Regions from separate parts of the Corynebacterium aquatimens genome, predicted to be linked through region 2. Evidence: riboswitches for the same ligand, from Rfam matches in the RefSeq annotation. Region 2 holds a riboswitch; the other holds the start of a gene.

Region 1 (7,835 bases), 450 kb from region 2:
CGGTAACCAGATTGCTGCCCTGCGTGACCGTGTAGTTAGTGGTGTTGAAATCGATGCGGACCAGCTGGTTGGTGTAGATCGAGTACTCGTGCTCACTGCCAGTCGTCGGCGGGGTGACCACCGTGCCGCCGCCGTTGTTGCCGCCGGTGCTGCCGCCGGTGTTGACGTTCACATTGTTGTTCACGGTGACGTGGACCTGAACGGTGCTGCCGTCGGCCGCCGTACCTTCAACAACCACCACGCCGCTGGTGCCGCTGCCCGGGTTCACAACCACGTTGCCCTTGCCGTCCTGGTTCACCTGGACATTTCCACCACCATTGTTGACCACCACGAGATTGGTGACGTTCACGCCAACGTTGACAGAGACCGGTTTGTTCGGCTCCGTGGTGCCACCGTTCACGATGGTCACGGTGTTCGTGTTCGTGTTGGTGTTCGTGTTGGTGTTCGTGTTGGTGTTCGTGTTGGTGTTCGTGTTGGTGTTCGTGTTCGTGTTCGTGTTGGTGTTCGTGTTGGTGTTCGTGTTCGTGTTCGTGTTCGTGTTGTCGGTGCCGCCGCCGGTGTTGTTCCCGCCGCCAGTGATGGTGATGCCCGGCTGGTAGATGGTGATGATGCGCTGGGTCGTTTTCTTAGCGTCGCGTGGGAAGGTGGTGTAGCTCTTCGGGACGAGGACGGTGAGGTACTCGGAGGCGCCGACGTTTTTGGTCACGGAGTCGAAGTTGCGGTTCTTCACAAGCTGGTGGTTGATCGCGTAGCGGTCGCGGTCCGCCCTGGTTAGAGATTCCTTTCTGAAGATGTCGAAGCCGGTCCAGGCGCGGAACTCTTCGTAGGTGGGCTTGTCGCGGAAGGACTGCCAGCCGGGCTTGCCGTTGTGCTGGATCTCGTAGCGAAGGTTGTTGAGGTGTCCGCCCTCGTTGCCCAACAGGGCTTGGAGGGTTGCAGTCTTCTTCTTCACGCCGTCTAGGTCGCGGTTGTTGTAGTCGACCTGGAGGAGTTTCATCACAGCGATGGCGGACTTGAGAAGGTCCGGCTCGATCCTGGTGGTGCCAGGGGTGTACCAGCGGCCGGAGGCGCCGGTGAGCTTCGCGGGAACGTACTCATTGGTGCCCGGAGTGGGAACGCCGGCATCGATACACCAGCCATTGCCCAGGCCGGGGACTTCAAGAAGGTTCGAGTCGTTGACCTTGGGGGTCTGCATCAGCAGGGAGGTGTCGACGGAAGAAGGCAGGGGCTCGTAGCTGCTCAGGTCCGCGTTAGCCACGGCACTCCGCGCCGCAGCGACAGGCGTTGTGGGCCCGACGGCGACAGTGCCACTGACGGTGAGGCAGCCAGCCAGTACGGCCGCAACCAGCTTGCGCGATAGGCGCGGCGCCAGCGGCGAGGTCGATTTGCGGTTCATTTTCGGTATTCCCTTTCACTCACGTGAGCATCCCCTAGCGCATTTTATGCAGCTGTGAGGATTTTCTTACTAAACCCACATTAGGACTTAATGTTTTCTAAGTTCTGGTTAAGAATGTAGAGAATCGTCAGGGAATTTCAAAGGTCTAGGACACTCAGGGCCCGCCCGTACCGCCGGGGGCAGGCAGGGCGTCGGTCAGAGCAGAGCGAAAATGCAGGGCAGGTTGCGTAGTCGCAGGCACAAGTAATCACCAACATCTAATATGTGATTTGCCTCACATGCTGAGGTACACGGGACTTACTCAGCCAGAAGTGTGTCAAAGATCTGCTTTTCGACCGATGCAAATTCCCGGCTCGCCGTGTCTTCAATCGACCGCGGTCGCGGCAAATCCACGTCAATAATCCCGCGGATACGCGCCGGGCGCGGGCTTAACACAATCACGCGATCGGACAGCGCGACAGCCTCCCGCACATCATGCGTAATCAAGATCGCCGTCCAATCATTTTCAGCCCACACGCCCTGCAACCACGCGTGAAGCTGTTGGCGGGTCAGGGAATCCAAGGCGCCAAACGGTTCGTCGAGAAGCAAGATGCGACGATCTTGAACCACTGTGCGTAGCAGAGCCGCGCGCTGACGCATACCGCCGGAGAGCTCAAACGGATGAGCGTCCTCATAACCCTCAAGGCCGAAGCGCGGGAACCACTCGCGCACCCTCGCGCGTGCCTCCTGGCGATTCATCCCCTGCACCTCAAGGCCCAGCGCAGCATTCGCGGCGATGGTGCGCCACGGGAAAAGCAAGTCTTTTTGTGGCATGTACGCAGCGTGTTCGGTGCTGCCTGTCGCCTCCCGGCCGTCGATAAGCACGCGGCCCGACGTGGGCGTATCAAGGCCCGCGATGATGTTGAACAGCGTGGATTTGCCCGCGCCCGAGGGGCCGACGAGGGAAATGAACTCGCCCGGCGCGACATCGAAAGAGATGTCATCTAACACAAGGCGCCGCTCATGCTTATCGACGACAAACTCTCGCGTGATTCCGTCCACCCGCAGACGGGGAGTCGAACCTGTGTCAGACATTGCGCGCCCGCCTCTCTTTGATGTGCCACGGGATTGTGGCGCGTTCCAGCAGGTAAGTAGACATGTACAGCAGGATCGAGATGAACGCAGTGACCGCGACGGCTGCGAGAACAAGGTCCGTGCGGAACGCGTTTTTCTGCACGCTCATGTAGATGCCCAGGCCCCGACGCGCGCCCACATACTCCGCGAAAATCGCGCCGGTCATCGCGTAGGTAATGCCAATGCGTAACGACGTGAAGAATTGCGGCATCGCCGACGGCAAGCGCACATAGAGGAATTCCTTTATCCTTCCCGCGCCCATGGAACGCAGAAGATTAGACGATTCCGCGTCCGCGCGGCTGAAACCTTCCACCAACCCGACGGTCATGGGGAAGAACGTCACAAGCGCAACGACCAGCATCTTTGGCACGAGGCCGAAGCCGAACCAAATAATCATGAGCGGTGCGATGGCGACGACGGGAATGGTCTGCGACGCCACCAGAATCGGAATCAACCCGCGGCGCAAGGCCGGCGAGAAGTCAATGGCGATGGCGATGAGCCACGCCAAGATCAACGACAGCGTGAAACCGGCCAGGGTGACCTGGATTGTGGCGAGTGCGTGTTGGCCGATCACCTCACGCTGCGACCATCCGGCTTCCACCACGCGGCTTGGGGCAGGCATCACCTGCGGGCGCACCCCGCTTGCGCGGACGGCTATCTCCCAAATGACCAGTCCGATGGCGAGGAACACCACCGGCACAATGATGTTCGATGCCGTGTCCCCGCGCAGGATCCGGGTGCGGCTGGGCCTGGGGGCGGTTTTAGTCGGCGAGGTACTCATTGGTGAAGAAGTTCTTCCACTCCGGCTGGTTGGCCAAGGGCTTACCGTCACGGTCTACCAGCAGATTGTTGTCGTATAAGAAGGCACCCAGGTCTGCCCACTGCTTTTCGGTTTGACGGCCGAACTTGCCGTCGGCGTCTCGCATGAACTCACCGGAAAGCGTCTTTTGACTCTCAATTAATAGGTCCAGGTCTGTGAGCAACTCGGGGTTTTCCTCCTGGAGGATCTTCGCAGCGTCTTCCGGGTTGTCGATGGCGTACTGGTAGCCGCGCTGCACTGCCTGGACGAATTTTGTTGTTTCTTCTGGGTGCTGCGCCATCCAGTCCTGGTTGCCAAAGATGATGATCTGGTAGTTATCCGGGAAACCGAAGTCCGTATAGCGCCAGCCTTTCAGATCGATGCCGCGCTTTTTAGCCTCAATGGACTCCCAGGCCACGTACGGAATGGTGAAATCCACTTCCTTGTTGTACAGCGCTTCATAGGCGTTGGTGTTTAGCACCACGGAGTCGAACTCGCCCTTGCCGCCAGCGGCCTGGATGACGCCTTTGAGGATTGCTTCATCCGCGGGTTCACCGAAGCCGCCGAAGGTCTTTCCGTCCAGGTCTTTGGGGCTTTTAATATCAGCCCGGTCTGCCAAGACCGCGATCTCGGTTGCCCAATGCTGCTCAACTGCCATGACCGACTTGATGTCCGCCCCCGCAGATTTGGCAATGGTCAATCGATCCTGGGTTCCCATCCCGAACGTCGCCTGGCCGGAGTCCACCAGAACATCGGTGCCGGCTTCGTTGTACGGCAGGATCTCCACGTCGATCCCGGTGTCTTCGAAGAATCCCTTCGCCTTGGCCACGAATAACCCGGTCTGGTTCGTGTTCGGCGTCCAGTCCGGAGCGAAGAGGATCTTCTCCCCCTCGCCCGCGCCGCCGTCGCTGCACGCCGCGAGTGTTGTCGCGAGCGCCGCGACGGTGAGCAGCGCCATCACCATGGCAAAGAACTGGGATACCCGGGATCTCGTGTGAGTCATGGCTGCATCCTATCGGCCGGGGGTGACACCACCGGACACGTGCCTAAGCACTTATCCACAGGGCAGACATTTGCTCAGCAACACCCCGGGGATCTTCTGCTGCACAGATCGCGGACACCACCGCCACCGCGTGCGCTCCCGCCTGGCGAAGGCCAACGATGTCTCCGGCACCGACACCGCCAATCGCCACCGTCGGCACCGGCGCAATGCGGGTGAGCTCGCCGAATCCCTCGATGCCGAGCGCCGGCGGGTGGTTTTTCTTCGTCGCCGTCGGCCGGATAACACCAACACCGACGTAGTCCACCGTTCCGGCAGGCCAGGTGCTGATCTCAGCGAATTCCTCCCGGTTGCTCGCCGACAGGCCCACGACAGCGTCCGGCCCGAGATGCGCACGCGCCACCGTTGCGTCCTCATCGGATTGGCCTACGTGCACACCGTCGATAGGAATGCCCCGACGACGCGCTTCCACCGCAGCGTCTAAGGCGTCATTGACCACGAGCGTTGCGCGGCCATCAATTACGCCCGCCAGCTCCTCGAGTTGGCGCACAAGATCATCGCGGCCTGCATCTTTATCGCGCAGCTGTACCGTGGTCACCCCACCGTCAACGGCCAGGCGGACCGTCTCCACAACGCCACGCTCACCGCATAAAGCCTTGTCCGTGACCAGGTAAATACCTTCTGGAATATTCATTAGTTCTCACTCGTTGTCGTTGCGCTGATGCTCGTCACCGCGGCGAGGTCATCCGGGGTCACGGACGACAATTCGTCGATAAGCGCGACTGCGAACGTGCCGGGGCCGTGAGCCTTCGCCGCGGCGCGCTCCGCGACGAGCGAGTAGAACGCGTGCGTGGCCGCAACCGCCTCGAGCGCCGAAGCCTCACCGCGGGCCCCCAAAAATGCCGCGATCAGCGCGCCGAGCGCGCACCCGCCGCCCGTGACCTTGGTCAATAACTCACTACCGCCATCTACCCACACCGCGTTCTGACCATCAGTGATGAAGTCTTTCGGTCCGGACACCGCAACGACCGCGCCGGACTGCTGCGCCAAAGCGACGGCGGCCTCCACCGCGGCATCGACCTCATCGGAAGACTCCACGCCGCGGCCGCCCGCGCCCGCACCTGCAAGCGCCATGATCTCGCTGGCGTTGCCACGAATCGCCGTCGGACCAGCCGCGACCAGCTCGCGGGCGAGCTCCGTACGCACCGGCAACGCGCCGACAGCCACCGGGTCCAGCACCCACGGTGTGCCCGCCTCCGCGGCACCCGCCACTGCCTCACGCGACGCCTCCCGCTGCTCCGGCGTCGGCGTACCCAGATTGATCAGCACACCGCTAGCGATACCCGCGAACAGACCCGCCTCCCCCACGATGTCCGTCATCGCCGGCGCCGCACCCGACGCCAACAGCACGTTCGCCGTGAAATTGGTCACCACCGAGTTAGTAATGCACTGCACCAAAGGGGTCTGCTCCCGCACTGCTGCCAAAAGCTGCGCCGCACCCGCATTTGTCACCGTCATTTGCCGCTCCCATTCTTCGTTCGATTTCTTAAACGCCAACGAAGAAACGCGCGGTCAATGCACCCGAACATCCCTTCGCCAGCATTACCTGGATCAGGTTCAACGGGTATTTCTCAGCCGCACGCACAAGACCCGCGGCACCCCGTGTCCTTATAACACAGTAGCGCAGCGGGCCAACAACGAAGCGAATTACGCTCTTCTTACCTGCGGAACGGTACCTGCGCATTCATAAACAACGCACCCACACCCAACACAACCGCCAACGCCGCGACAATCCCCCCAACAATCGATAGCGTGCGCCCCAACTCTGTTGGCGTGCCATCCGCGCTGCTCAGCGCGTTCCCGCCGCCCTGGTTGCCCGTGCCGCCTTGGTTGCCCGTGCCGCCTTGGTTTCCGGTGCCGCCTGTAGGCGTGTCTTCTCGCGGCTTCGACCGATCCACCAACGTATCCATGGGCTCAATGGAGAGGCTGCCAGTTGCCTTCGCTCTGCTGTTATCGGTGTAAACAATTGTGACTTCATAGCTGGCATAGAATTGCGCCGGGTAGATCGCTTCGTTACCGAGGGTTATTTCGCCCCTCGCTTTTCCGGCAGAATATGTTTTCAACGTGAAGATGACGTTTTCTTGACTGCTCCGCTTGTCTGTGACCTCTTCAATTGCCTTGACGGACTTCCCGCCAATGCCGTCATCAACAGTGACTTCAAACGATTGAGTGACCGGTCCGGCCTTTTTGACCGAGCCATACATTGTTACTGGGTAGATCTCCGAGTACTTTTTGCTGGCAGTCGGCGTTTCGGCTGCAGCCACCCCAGGCGTAACCGGGGCAGCGGTGGTGAACGTCAGGGCCGCAGCGAGTGCGGCTGCCATAATCTTCTTCACGGTGATCCTCCACATCGGACGCGCTTCCGGGCATGCACTGCACGGGGTGCGCGCCGCCCGACTTCATACGACCTTCATAAGACATTGACTATTAAGTCGGTTCTGTCTGCTAAGTCTAAACCACCGCGTCAACCGTTACATAGACTTCATTTCGTGGGCTTCATTTGATTGGCAGTGCCAATCACGTATTTTTTTCCCGCGCGACCAGCGTGTTTCCGCGGCAACTACCGCTGATTGGCACTGCCAATCACGCAACCGCGTTGATCCCCGTGGACCGCCCCCCGAAAGTTAGACACTCACCGTGTTTAGCTAGCCAACATGGTGCAGGCCACGAATTCTTCAACTCAGCAGCGCGGCCTGCCTAGTCTCGGAAGATTTCAGCCAGGAATGCCGAGGAATCCGGAAACGCCACGTTAGGTGTCGTGCCGTGGTCAGACAGGTACCACTTCACATCCACGCGCGTGTTGCGCGGCATTCCGAAGAACTGGTTAAACCACATCTCCGTGTTCAGCAGCATCCCGATGGGGCTGGGCACATCCATGTCTTTGAGCCCGTGGCCGACAAACACCGGCTTGTCGTATCCGCTGGTGGGTGTGGCCATGAACTCACGGATGGCTTTATCCAGCCCCGGCACTGAGCGCAGCGGTTTAGTAAACGCGCGGGCCAGGTTCACACCTTGGACCCCGTCGCGGACCTCGTGGAAACAGCTCTTTTTGGCTTCGGCGAGCATGAATCGCCCTTCGTCGCTAAGCGCGGCGTCCATGTCGATCTCTGGGTGGGCTTCCTGCACCGCGGCAAGGATGTAGAGGCCAAACACCGACAAACCGCCTGGTAGAGGCATCGGCGGAAAGGTCGGGCCCGCGGCGATCACGATCTCCTCGATGTACGCGGGCGCGCCAGTAGCCACCGCCCCGCGGTAATCCAGGCCGAGTTTCTCGCTGAGCGGCGTGGCCCGGCGCGCGACGTGCAGCGCCACTCCCCCGCCCTGCGACTGGCCGACCACCGCCCACTTCTTCGACAGTTCACCGCCGAACATCTCATGCGCCGCGGCGACCGAGTCCACAACGTTCGCCGCCGACACCTTGCCGTTGAGGTAGCTGTGCAGCCCCGGCGAATCCAGACCCACGTAGT
Region 2 (7,835 bases):
AGTGGGAAAGGTCCACGTGGGCGTCGATAAGCGAGCTGCGAAGGGCCTGGCCGAAGTTGTCGCTGGACAACCGCGATTGAAACGCGACATCCGAGCCCATGCGGCCCAACGCGCGAGCGACGTTGAAGGGTCCACCACCAAGCGCGGGTTCAAGTGGCACGAGCGCCCGCTTGCCGACGGGCACCAGGTCAACCAGTGCCTCGCCGTAAACAGTGATCATGCGCGGGGTGAGTTAGGCGCGGCGCGAGGCTTGGTCGAAGAACGCCAGCTCGTGGTAGCAGGCGTACATGAAGGCTTCAGCGGCGCGTTTACGGGCGGCGGGGGAAGCCTCCTCGAGGGCGCGTTCGGTGGCATCAAGTGCCTGCTTGACCTCGCCGACGAAGTCATCGCCGCCGTACATGGACAGCCACGCGTTGTACGGGTGGTCGGCGTGGTTGTTCTCAGCGAGGTGGAGGCCCACCTCAGCGTAGAGCCAGAAGCACGGCAGGACCGCCGCAGCGCCGACAGCGTATTCTTCCACGGCGGTTTCAGACACCAGGAAGTCCGTGTACGCGTTGGTAACCGGGCTGGGCCGGGACGACGCGTGATCCAGGTCGTGCTGGGCAAACCAGGTGCGGTGCAGCTCAGCCTCGGCGTGGATAGCTTCGGCGGAGGAGTTAGCCCACCAGACCTGGTCATCAGGGGTGTGGGCCTTGATTCCAACCTGGGCCAAAGCGCGGGCGTACTCTTCCAGGTAGTGCGCGTCCTGCAGCAAGTAAAACTCAAAATCGTCTTCAGCCAAGTCGCCGGAGCGCAGCGCTGTGATGAACGGCAAGTTCAACGTGTCGGGCCAGACCTTGGCAGCAGCGCGGTCCCAGAGAGCCTGGGTGTGGGGGCCGGCGGCCGGGATCTTGGCAGCAAGAAGCTGGCCGGTCTCACCCGCTGGGCGGTCACCGGACAGGTCCCACGGCTGGGTGGACGCTGCAGCGGCAAGACGTCGCGCGCGGTGGGAATGGTCGACGGGGCCGTTGCCCTTGCCAACTCCAAGCGCATCGGCGTTAGCGATGGCCTCGTAGAGCCAGTCCGAAGCCCAGCGAACCGCCGCGGCCGAACCAGCCCCGGACCCAGCCTCAGAGCCGAGCGCCAGGCGAGTGGCCAGCGCCGACGACAGGGAGCAGCCGGTGCCGTGGGTGTTCTTCGTGTCCACGCGGGGCACGCGGGCAACCTCGACGGATCCGTCGGGGGAGACCAACGCGTTGGAGGCATCACCGCTGAGGTGGCCGCCCTTGACCAACACAGCAACCCCGGTTGCGGCGGCGTACGCTTTGCCCTGTTCTACCGCTTCGTCGAAGTCCGCGGCGGGCTCGTTCTCCGTGAGTACGGCCAGCTCCGGGATGTTCGGGGTGACCACGGTGGCGTGGTCGCGCACGAATTGGCGCAGCGCAGCCTCGGCATCCTCGCTAAGCAGGCGGTCGCCGGAGGTGGCCACCATCACGGGGTCAACGACGACCACCGGAACTTCGCGTCCGGCCAGGGCCTCACTGACAGTGGCGGTGGTTTCGGCATCCCCCAGCATGCCGATCTTGATGGCGTCGACCTCAACGTCGTCGAAGACCGCGTCGAGCTGCTCTTTCAGGAACTCCTGCGGTGGAGTGTGGATGGAGCGCACCCCCTGGGTGTTTTGCGCCACCAGGGAGGTGACCACGCACATTCCGTATCCGCCAGCAGCGGCGATCGATTTCAGGTCGGCCTGGATACCAGCGCCACCGGTTGGGTCAGTGCCGGCGATGGACAGGACTCGGGGGATAGCAGTAGTCATAGCGACATCCTTACGCGAATTCGAGTTCGTTCAAGTTCAACGGGTGTGATCTCAGCCCGGCCTTTGAGAGGGGGCTGGGCACCCCGTGTCTTGTTGGGCAATCATACGCGAGTTGTAACGGCCCGCCTTAACCGACGGCGGTGGCAACGGCCGCGGCGAAACGGTCGTAGTCCGCGCGGATGCCCTCTAGCGGTTCTACAACGGCCGCGTGAGAAATCGCGGCCACTTCTTTGCGCATAGCTTGCCGGGTGCGTCGCTTCACGCCGGAGCCGATCACTCCGCCGAAGACGGTGGTGATCAGGCCAATGATCAGCCCCGCAAGGAGTCCAGCCATGATCAGCAGTGTTGGTATGGGCCACCCTTCGACCGTGGGCACGAGCTCGCTGCCAAGCAGTGGCACGAGAACGCCCGGTATGAATGCAACCAGCAGGTACCAGACAACACCGGCTAGCGCCGCGATCAGCGCGAGCCATTGGATCACGGTCAAAAGGAACCATCCCCGCGAAGGTTCAGCGGGGAGGCGAGTGCGGGCGACGGCACGGTCGAGTTCGCCCGGCAGTGCTTGGGAGATCTCCTCAGTGCGGTCTGCCACCGCCGCGGACCACGCATGGGGCAGTCCATCTGCGGCAGCCGTGGAATAGTCGCGCAGTCCCTTGTTCGCCACCGCCTTGCCGGCGGCATCCAATTCCGGCAGCGACGTGCGGTGCACGCCCACGTCATCAGGCTCCTCCCGCAGACCCAAGCGGCGCAGGGGATCGGGCCGGAACTTCGTGATCCAGCTGGTCAGCAGCCACCCGGTGCGCTCATGCAGGCGTTTGCGGTAGGCCGCGGCGGTGGTCGTAGAAATCCGTTCGACCCCGGCGGCTTTCGCCAAAGTGTCGTCGAGGGCACGCTTCGCTCGCTTATCGACGCCACCCGCCGCCCGCGTCGGTACATAGTCGTCCGTCACCGCGCGTATATCGGCCTCAATGCGGGCGGTCTGGGCGGTGTGAGCGCGGGCGACTTTTGCAATCGCGCTGCGCAGCGTATCGATGCCCTCCCCAGTGCGCGTGGAGGTAGGGATGACGGACACGCGGGTGAGGCCGTCGTCGATAAGCAAGTGCTCAAAATTGCCCGCGACCGTATCCACGTCGTCGACGTGCAGCAAATCTGCTTTGTTCAGCACGGCGAGGGTGACTTCGGCGTGGCCGGCGTGGGGGCGGATGAACTGGTCGTGGATGACGCTGTCGGCGTATTTTTCGGGGTCCGTGACCCAGACCAGAACGTCGACTTGTCCAGCGAGGCGCTGCGCGATTTCGCGGTTGGACGCCTCCACCGAGTCGAAGTCCGGGAGGTCGAGCAAGATGAGCGGGCCAGCGCCGGGGGCGAACTCGCCCGGGCGGGTGCGGCGGTCCTCCACCCCTAGCCAGTCCAGCAGGGCTTCGGACCCCTCCGGGCCCCAGATTGCCGCGAGAGGGGACGACGTGGTCGGGCGGCGCGCAGCTGCCTTGCCTAAGTCTTCGCCCACGACTGCGTTGAACAGGGAGGTCTTGCCGGAACCGGTGGCTCCGAAAAACCCAACGACGGTGTGTTCAGCAGACAGGGCACGGCGTTCCGCGCCCGCGCGGGCGATGGAACGGAAGCGGTCAACCTCGCTGGCGGGCAAGTAGGGCGCGCCGATGGAGGCGGCCTCATCCAACGCGGCAAGGCGGTCGCCGAGGGGAGTCTTACGTTTGAAAAGCGCCATTAGTTCTCCCCTCCAGTCGGGCGAGGAAGCTGCAGTTGGGGGGCCGCGGTGAGGATGCCGGGGAAGCGTTCGTTGAGTGAGGCTCGCGCTTCCGCGGCGGTGGTACGGATCGATTCGGCGGAGGTGCCTTCCAGCAGCGGGTCGGTGATGGCGTAGTAGCGTTCGCGTTCCTCACGCAGCAGATCATTGAGTCGTTGGTCTAGGTCCTTGCGTGCGTCGGCGGCCATGCGGCGCACTGTTTCTTCGCCGAATACCGTCTCCAGCAATTTCTGGCCCAGCACGGCGGATCCACCGGCAATGCCAACTTCCATGCCCGTTAAGCCAGCCGTGGTGGAAAACACCACCAGCATCAGCGCGACGGTGAGCACGTTGAGCCCCAGCGACATCACGCGGGCCCGTTGGCGTTTCTCGCCCGCGGTGTCCTGGATGCGCGCAATCATCGCGCCCTGCCATTCGCGGATCAGTGCCGCGGCCTTGTCATCAAGATCATGGCTTGCGCGGGCCAAGGAAGGATCAGCCGCTTGTCGACGATCGGGAGCAACCGCTCCCACATGCGACCACGCCCGGGACGCCGCCGTGTCCGCTGCATCCACGATGACGGCGTGCAGGCCGGATTCCAACTCCGTTTCCACCTCGCGCAGGGGAGCCGGCTCACCGCTAAAGAAGCTTCCTACCTTATCCACTGCTTGGCTGAACCAGCGCTCGAATCCGCGGAACACATCCGAAGTGCCCACGACGTCCTGCCAACGGTCCATGACCTCGCTGCGGAGCATCTTCCCGTCAGAAGTAGCGTCGATGATGTGCTGGTGTGCGGCGCGGTACAGCTCTAAAATCGACTCGTCGAGTTGGTTGGCAAAATCCTCACGGCTTTGGCGAATACTCGCCAGCTCGTCCACACGCAGCAAAGCACCGTTCGCGGCGCCCGCAACTGTCCTGCCAGCGACTTCACGTCTCGCGGCTGAATCATCTGCCAAGGATCTTAAAAAGTCCCGCAGGGGCGCCACCATTTCAGCCGGGAGAAACTCCGACTGCAAGTCCTTTACGTACGGCACTTCGAAGACGGTCGCGCGTCCTAAGCCGGCCTCATTCATCATGCGGCGCAGATCGGCCGGGACGGTGTCGGCCGCCGCTTCATCAAGGCGGTTGAGTACCACCACGACTTCAATGCCGCGGCCGGCAGCGTCGTTGAGGAAGTTCCACACCAGCTGGTCGGCGTAGCGCGCCGGGGTAGTGACGAAGATCCACAGGTCTGCCGCGGCGAGGAGCTGGGAAGCCAAGGCGCGGTTGCGGTCGTCGATCGAGTCGAAATCGGGGGCGTCGAGAAGCGAAAGCCCCTCGGGGATAGAGGACGTTTCCACGACACGCAGGGTTGTTGATTGCTCGTCGCCCGCACCGTGGGAGCGGGCGAGGCCGGGAAGGACGTGCGGTGAATTGAACCACTCAGCGTCACCCGGGTTGGCTACCAGTACCGGCTGGCGCGTGGTGGGGCGGATCACGCCGGGATTGGAGACCTTCTCGCGCAGCAATGCGTTGACCAGCGTAGATTTGCCGGAGCCCGTCGACCCCCCGATCACGGCCAGCAACGGGGCGTCAAGGTTGGCCAGGCGGGGCAGGATGTAATCATCAAACTGGTTGACCACCGCGCGGGCCTGCTCAGCGGCCTCGACGGGCAACGTGGTTGCGGCGAGGTCATCGCGCAGCTGCCTCAGCGCATGTAATGGGTCGCTCGGCGGGAGCATTGTTTGGGGGCTATTCACCTGGCCCATTGTCGCAGAAAGTTAGTCCTTGTAATCAGTTTTCGTGCGGTTGAGCCACCCGTAGACCCCGCCCATGATCAAGCCGCCGCCGACCAAGTTGCCCAGCCACACCACGGTCCAGTTCCGCAAGATATTGGCGACGGTGAACCCGTCGATGGTCTCGGGGCCGTACACGAAGCCGCCGAGCTGCACCATCACGAAGTTCGCGATCGAGTGCTCGTAGCTCATCGCGGCGAACGCCGGAATCACCACGATGATGCCGAGCAGCTTCGCGGAGAAATCCTGGCCCGCCTGCGTGGCCATCATGAACGCGATGTTGACCACCATGTTCGCCAGAATCGCTTCAACGAACAGGGACTTCGAATCCTTCGCCAGCTTGGCCTCCAACACGGTGTGCAGCAGTCGCGTTTCCGGGTCAAGGTTGCTCATGAACGCCGTATTTGAGATCAGCCAGCAGATCAGCACGGCCCCGATGAGGTTGAAAAACGTCACGAACAGGATCAGCGCCAGCCCGCGCAGGATGGATACGCGCCGCTGCACCGCCCCGTAGGTCATGAACATCATGTCGCCGGTGGCGAGCTCACCCTGCAGCACGATGATGATGTAGAGCGTCGTCGCAAAGATCGAGGCGAACACATACCCGCCCCAGCCGGGAGCGTAGCTTTCCATGATTGTTCCGGTTGCCGCCGCGAACGACGTCATGATTCCAAGGTAGATTCCGGCCATCATGGCACGCACTGCGAATCGGGAGGGCTCGCTAGTGAACAGGTCCAACTTCCTCGCGATGATGGCCGGGGCCGCTTCATTAAATCTCACACCGCAGAATCTACATCCAAATACCGATACTTTTCGGCCGAGCGCGCCTCGAGCGCGCTTCAAGAACGCCTCCAGTGCGCCTCGAGCGCACAAAAACGATTTGGTGAACTGCCGAAACACGTGCTTTAATACTCGGGTTGTCTCACGCTGGTCGTGGTTGATGCGCGTTTCCGAGTTGACGCCACGAGACCCTTCGGCGGTAATGACCGTCCGTCGATAAGCGAAGGCAAGTTTACGTTGACCACGTGCGTTCAGGCCGGAAATCTGGCGCACATTGATCCAGGTCAGGAGACCATAAAGTGATTCAGCAAGAATCGCGCCTGAAGGTCGCCGACAACACTGGTGCAAGGGAAATCCTCTGCATCCGTGTTCTTGGCGGATCTGTCAAGCGCTTCGCCGGTATCGGCGACACGATTGTCGCCACCGTGAAGGAAGCCGCACCCGGCGGCAATGTTAAAGAGGGCGAAGTTGTGCGTGCGGTGATCGTGCGTGCAAAGAAGGAAACCCGTCGCCCGGATGGCTCGTACATCGCCTTTGATGAGAACGCTGCCGTTCTGATCAAGAACGACACCGAGCCCCGCGGTACCCGTATCTTTGGCCCTGTTGCGCGTGAGCTGCGCGACAAGCGCTTCATGAAGATTGTGTCGCTCGCACCGGAGGTGATCTAACCCATGAAGGTCAAGAAGGGCGATATGGTCCAGGTGATCGCTGGTAAGGACAAGGGCGCGCAGGGTCGCGTCATCGAGTCCTACCCGAAGCGTGAAAAGGTCCTCGTTGAGGGCGTTAACCGCGTGAAGAAGCACGTGGCTTCTTCCTACAATGAGCGCGGCGCCGAGTCCGGCGGCATTGTCACTCAGGAGGCTCCGATCCACGTGTCTAACGTGATGGTGCTTGACTCCGATGGCAAGCCGACCCGCGTTGGCTACCGCTTCGATGAGAACGGCAAGAAGGTCCGCGTGGCCAAGACCAACGGGAAGGACATCTAATGAGCGAGATTGCTAACTACACTCCGCGTCTGAAGACCCGCTACAAGGACGAAATCCGCGGCAAGCTCTCCCAGGAGTTCGGCTACGACAACGTTATGCAGATCCCGGGCCTGACCAAGATCGTGGTCAACATGGGTGTCGGTGACGCTGCGCGTGACTCCAAGGTCATCAACGGTGCGCTGGAGGACCTGACCGCTATTACTGGTCAGAAGCCGCAGCTGCGTCGCGCAAAGAAGTCGATTGCTAACTTCAAGCTCCGCGAGGGCATGCCGATCGGTGCGAAGGTCACTCTTCGCGGCGACCGCATGTGGGAGTTCCTCGACCGCCTGCTCACCGTGGCTCTGCCGCGTATTCGTGACTTCCGCGGTCTGAACGATACCCAGTTCGATGGCAACGGTAACTACACCTTCGGTCTCGCTGAGCAGACCATGTTCTACGAGATCGACGTGGACAAGGTTGACCGTCCGCGCGGTATGGACATCACCATCGTGACCACCGCCTCCAACGACGAGGAAGGCCGCGCCCTGCTGCGCCACTTCGGCTTCCCATTCAAGGACAAAGACGGCAAGATGCAGCGTCCGTCGGTCTAAGCAATCGCTTATCGACGATCGTTAGTACGCATTTCTCCCCACCAGCTGCACTGAGAAAATCAGTGCGTGGCTGGTGGGGAGTTTTGTTGTTTTCTAATCCGAATAGTCACATTTTGCTCGACGATCCCGGCAGGTTCATCTCGACGATCCCGGCAGGTTCAC

What was found. Region 2 has a riboswitch for thiamine pyrophosphate ahead of CAQUA_RS09735 (bifunctional hydroxymethylpyrimidine kinase/phosphomethylpyrimidine kinase). Riboswitches for the same ligand answer to the same signal wherever they lie in the genome.
Positions count from the first base shown of each region.
Region 1: it holds a riboswitch for thiamine pyrophosphate, as region 2 does, so the genes downstream of both, thiM (hydroxyethylthiazole kinase) here and CAQUA_RS09735 (bifunctional hydroxymethylpyrimidine kinase/phosphomethylpyrimidine kinase) in region 2, are expected to answer to the same signal.

Region 1 is NZ_CP046980.1:63,499-71,333, reverse strand. Features, by position in the region: gene CAQUA_RS00235 (hypothetical protein) at 1-1,396, opposite strand, end outside; gene CAQUA_RS00230 (ABC transporter ATP-binding protein) at 1,694-2,470, opposite strand; gene CAQUA_RS00225 (ABC transporter permease) at 2,463-3,290, opposite strand; gene CAQUA_RS00220 (ABC transporter substrate-binding protein) at 3,271-4,311, opposite strand; gene thiE (thiamine phosphate synthase) at 4,355-5,002, opposite strand; gene thiM (hydroxyethylthiazole kinase) at 5,002-5,826, opposite strand; TPP riboswitch at 5,880-5,981, opposite strand; gene CAQUA_RS00205 (hypothetical protein) at 6,027-6,704, opposite strand; gene CAQUA_RS00200 (lipase family protein) at 7,066-7,835, opposite strand, start outside.
Region 2 is NZ_CP046980.1:2,140,567-2,148,401, reverse strand. Features, by position in the region: gene CAQUA_RS09740 (carbohydrate kinase family protein) at 1-220, opposite strand, end outside; gene CAQUA_RS09735 (bifunctional hydroxymethylpyrimidine kinase/phosphomethylpyrimidine kinase) at 233-1,798, opposite strand; TPP riboswitch at 1,789-1,894, opposite strand; gene CAQUA_RS09730 (GTPase) at 1,926-3,524, opposite strand; gene CAQUA_RS09725 (GTPase family protein) at 3,524-5,263, opposite strand; gene CAQUA_RS09720 (formate/nitrite transporter family protein) at 5,303-6,097, opposite strand; gene rplN (50S ribosomal protein L14) at 6,397-6,765, shown strand; gene rplX (50S ribosomal protein L24) at 6,769-7,083, shown strand; gene rplE (50S ribosomal protein L5) at 7,083-7,673, shown strand.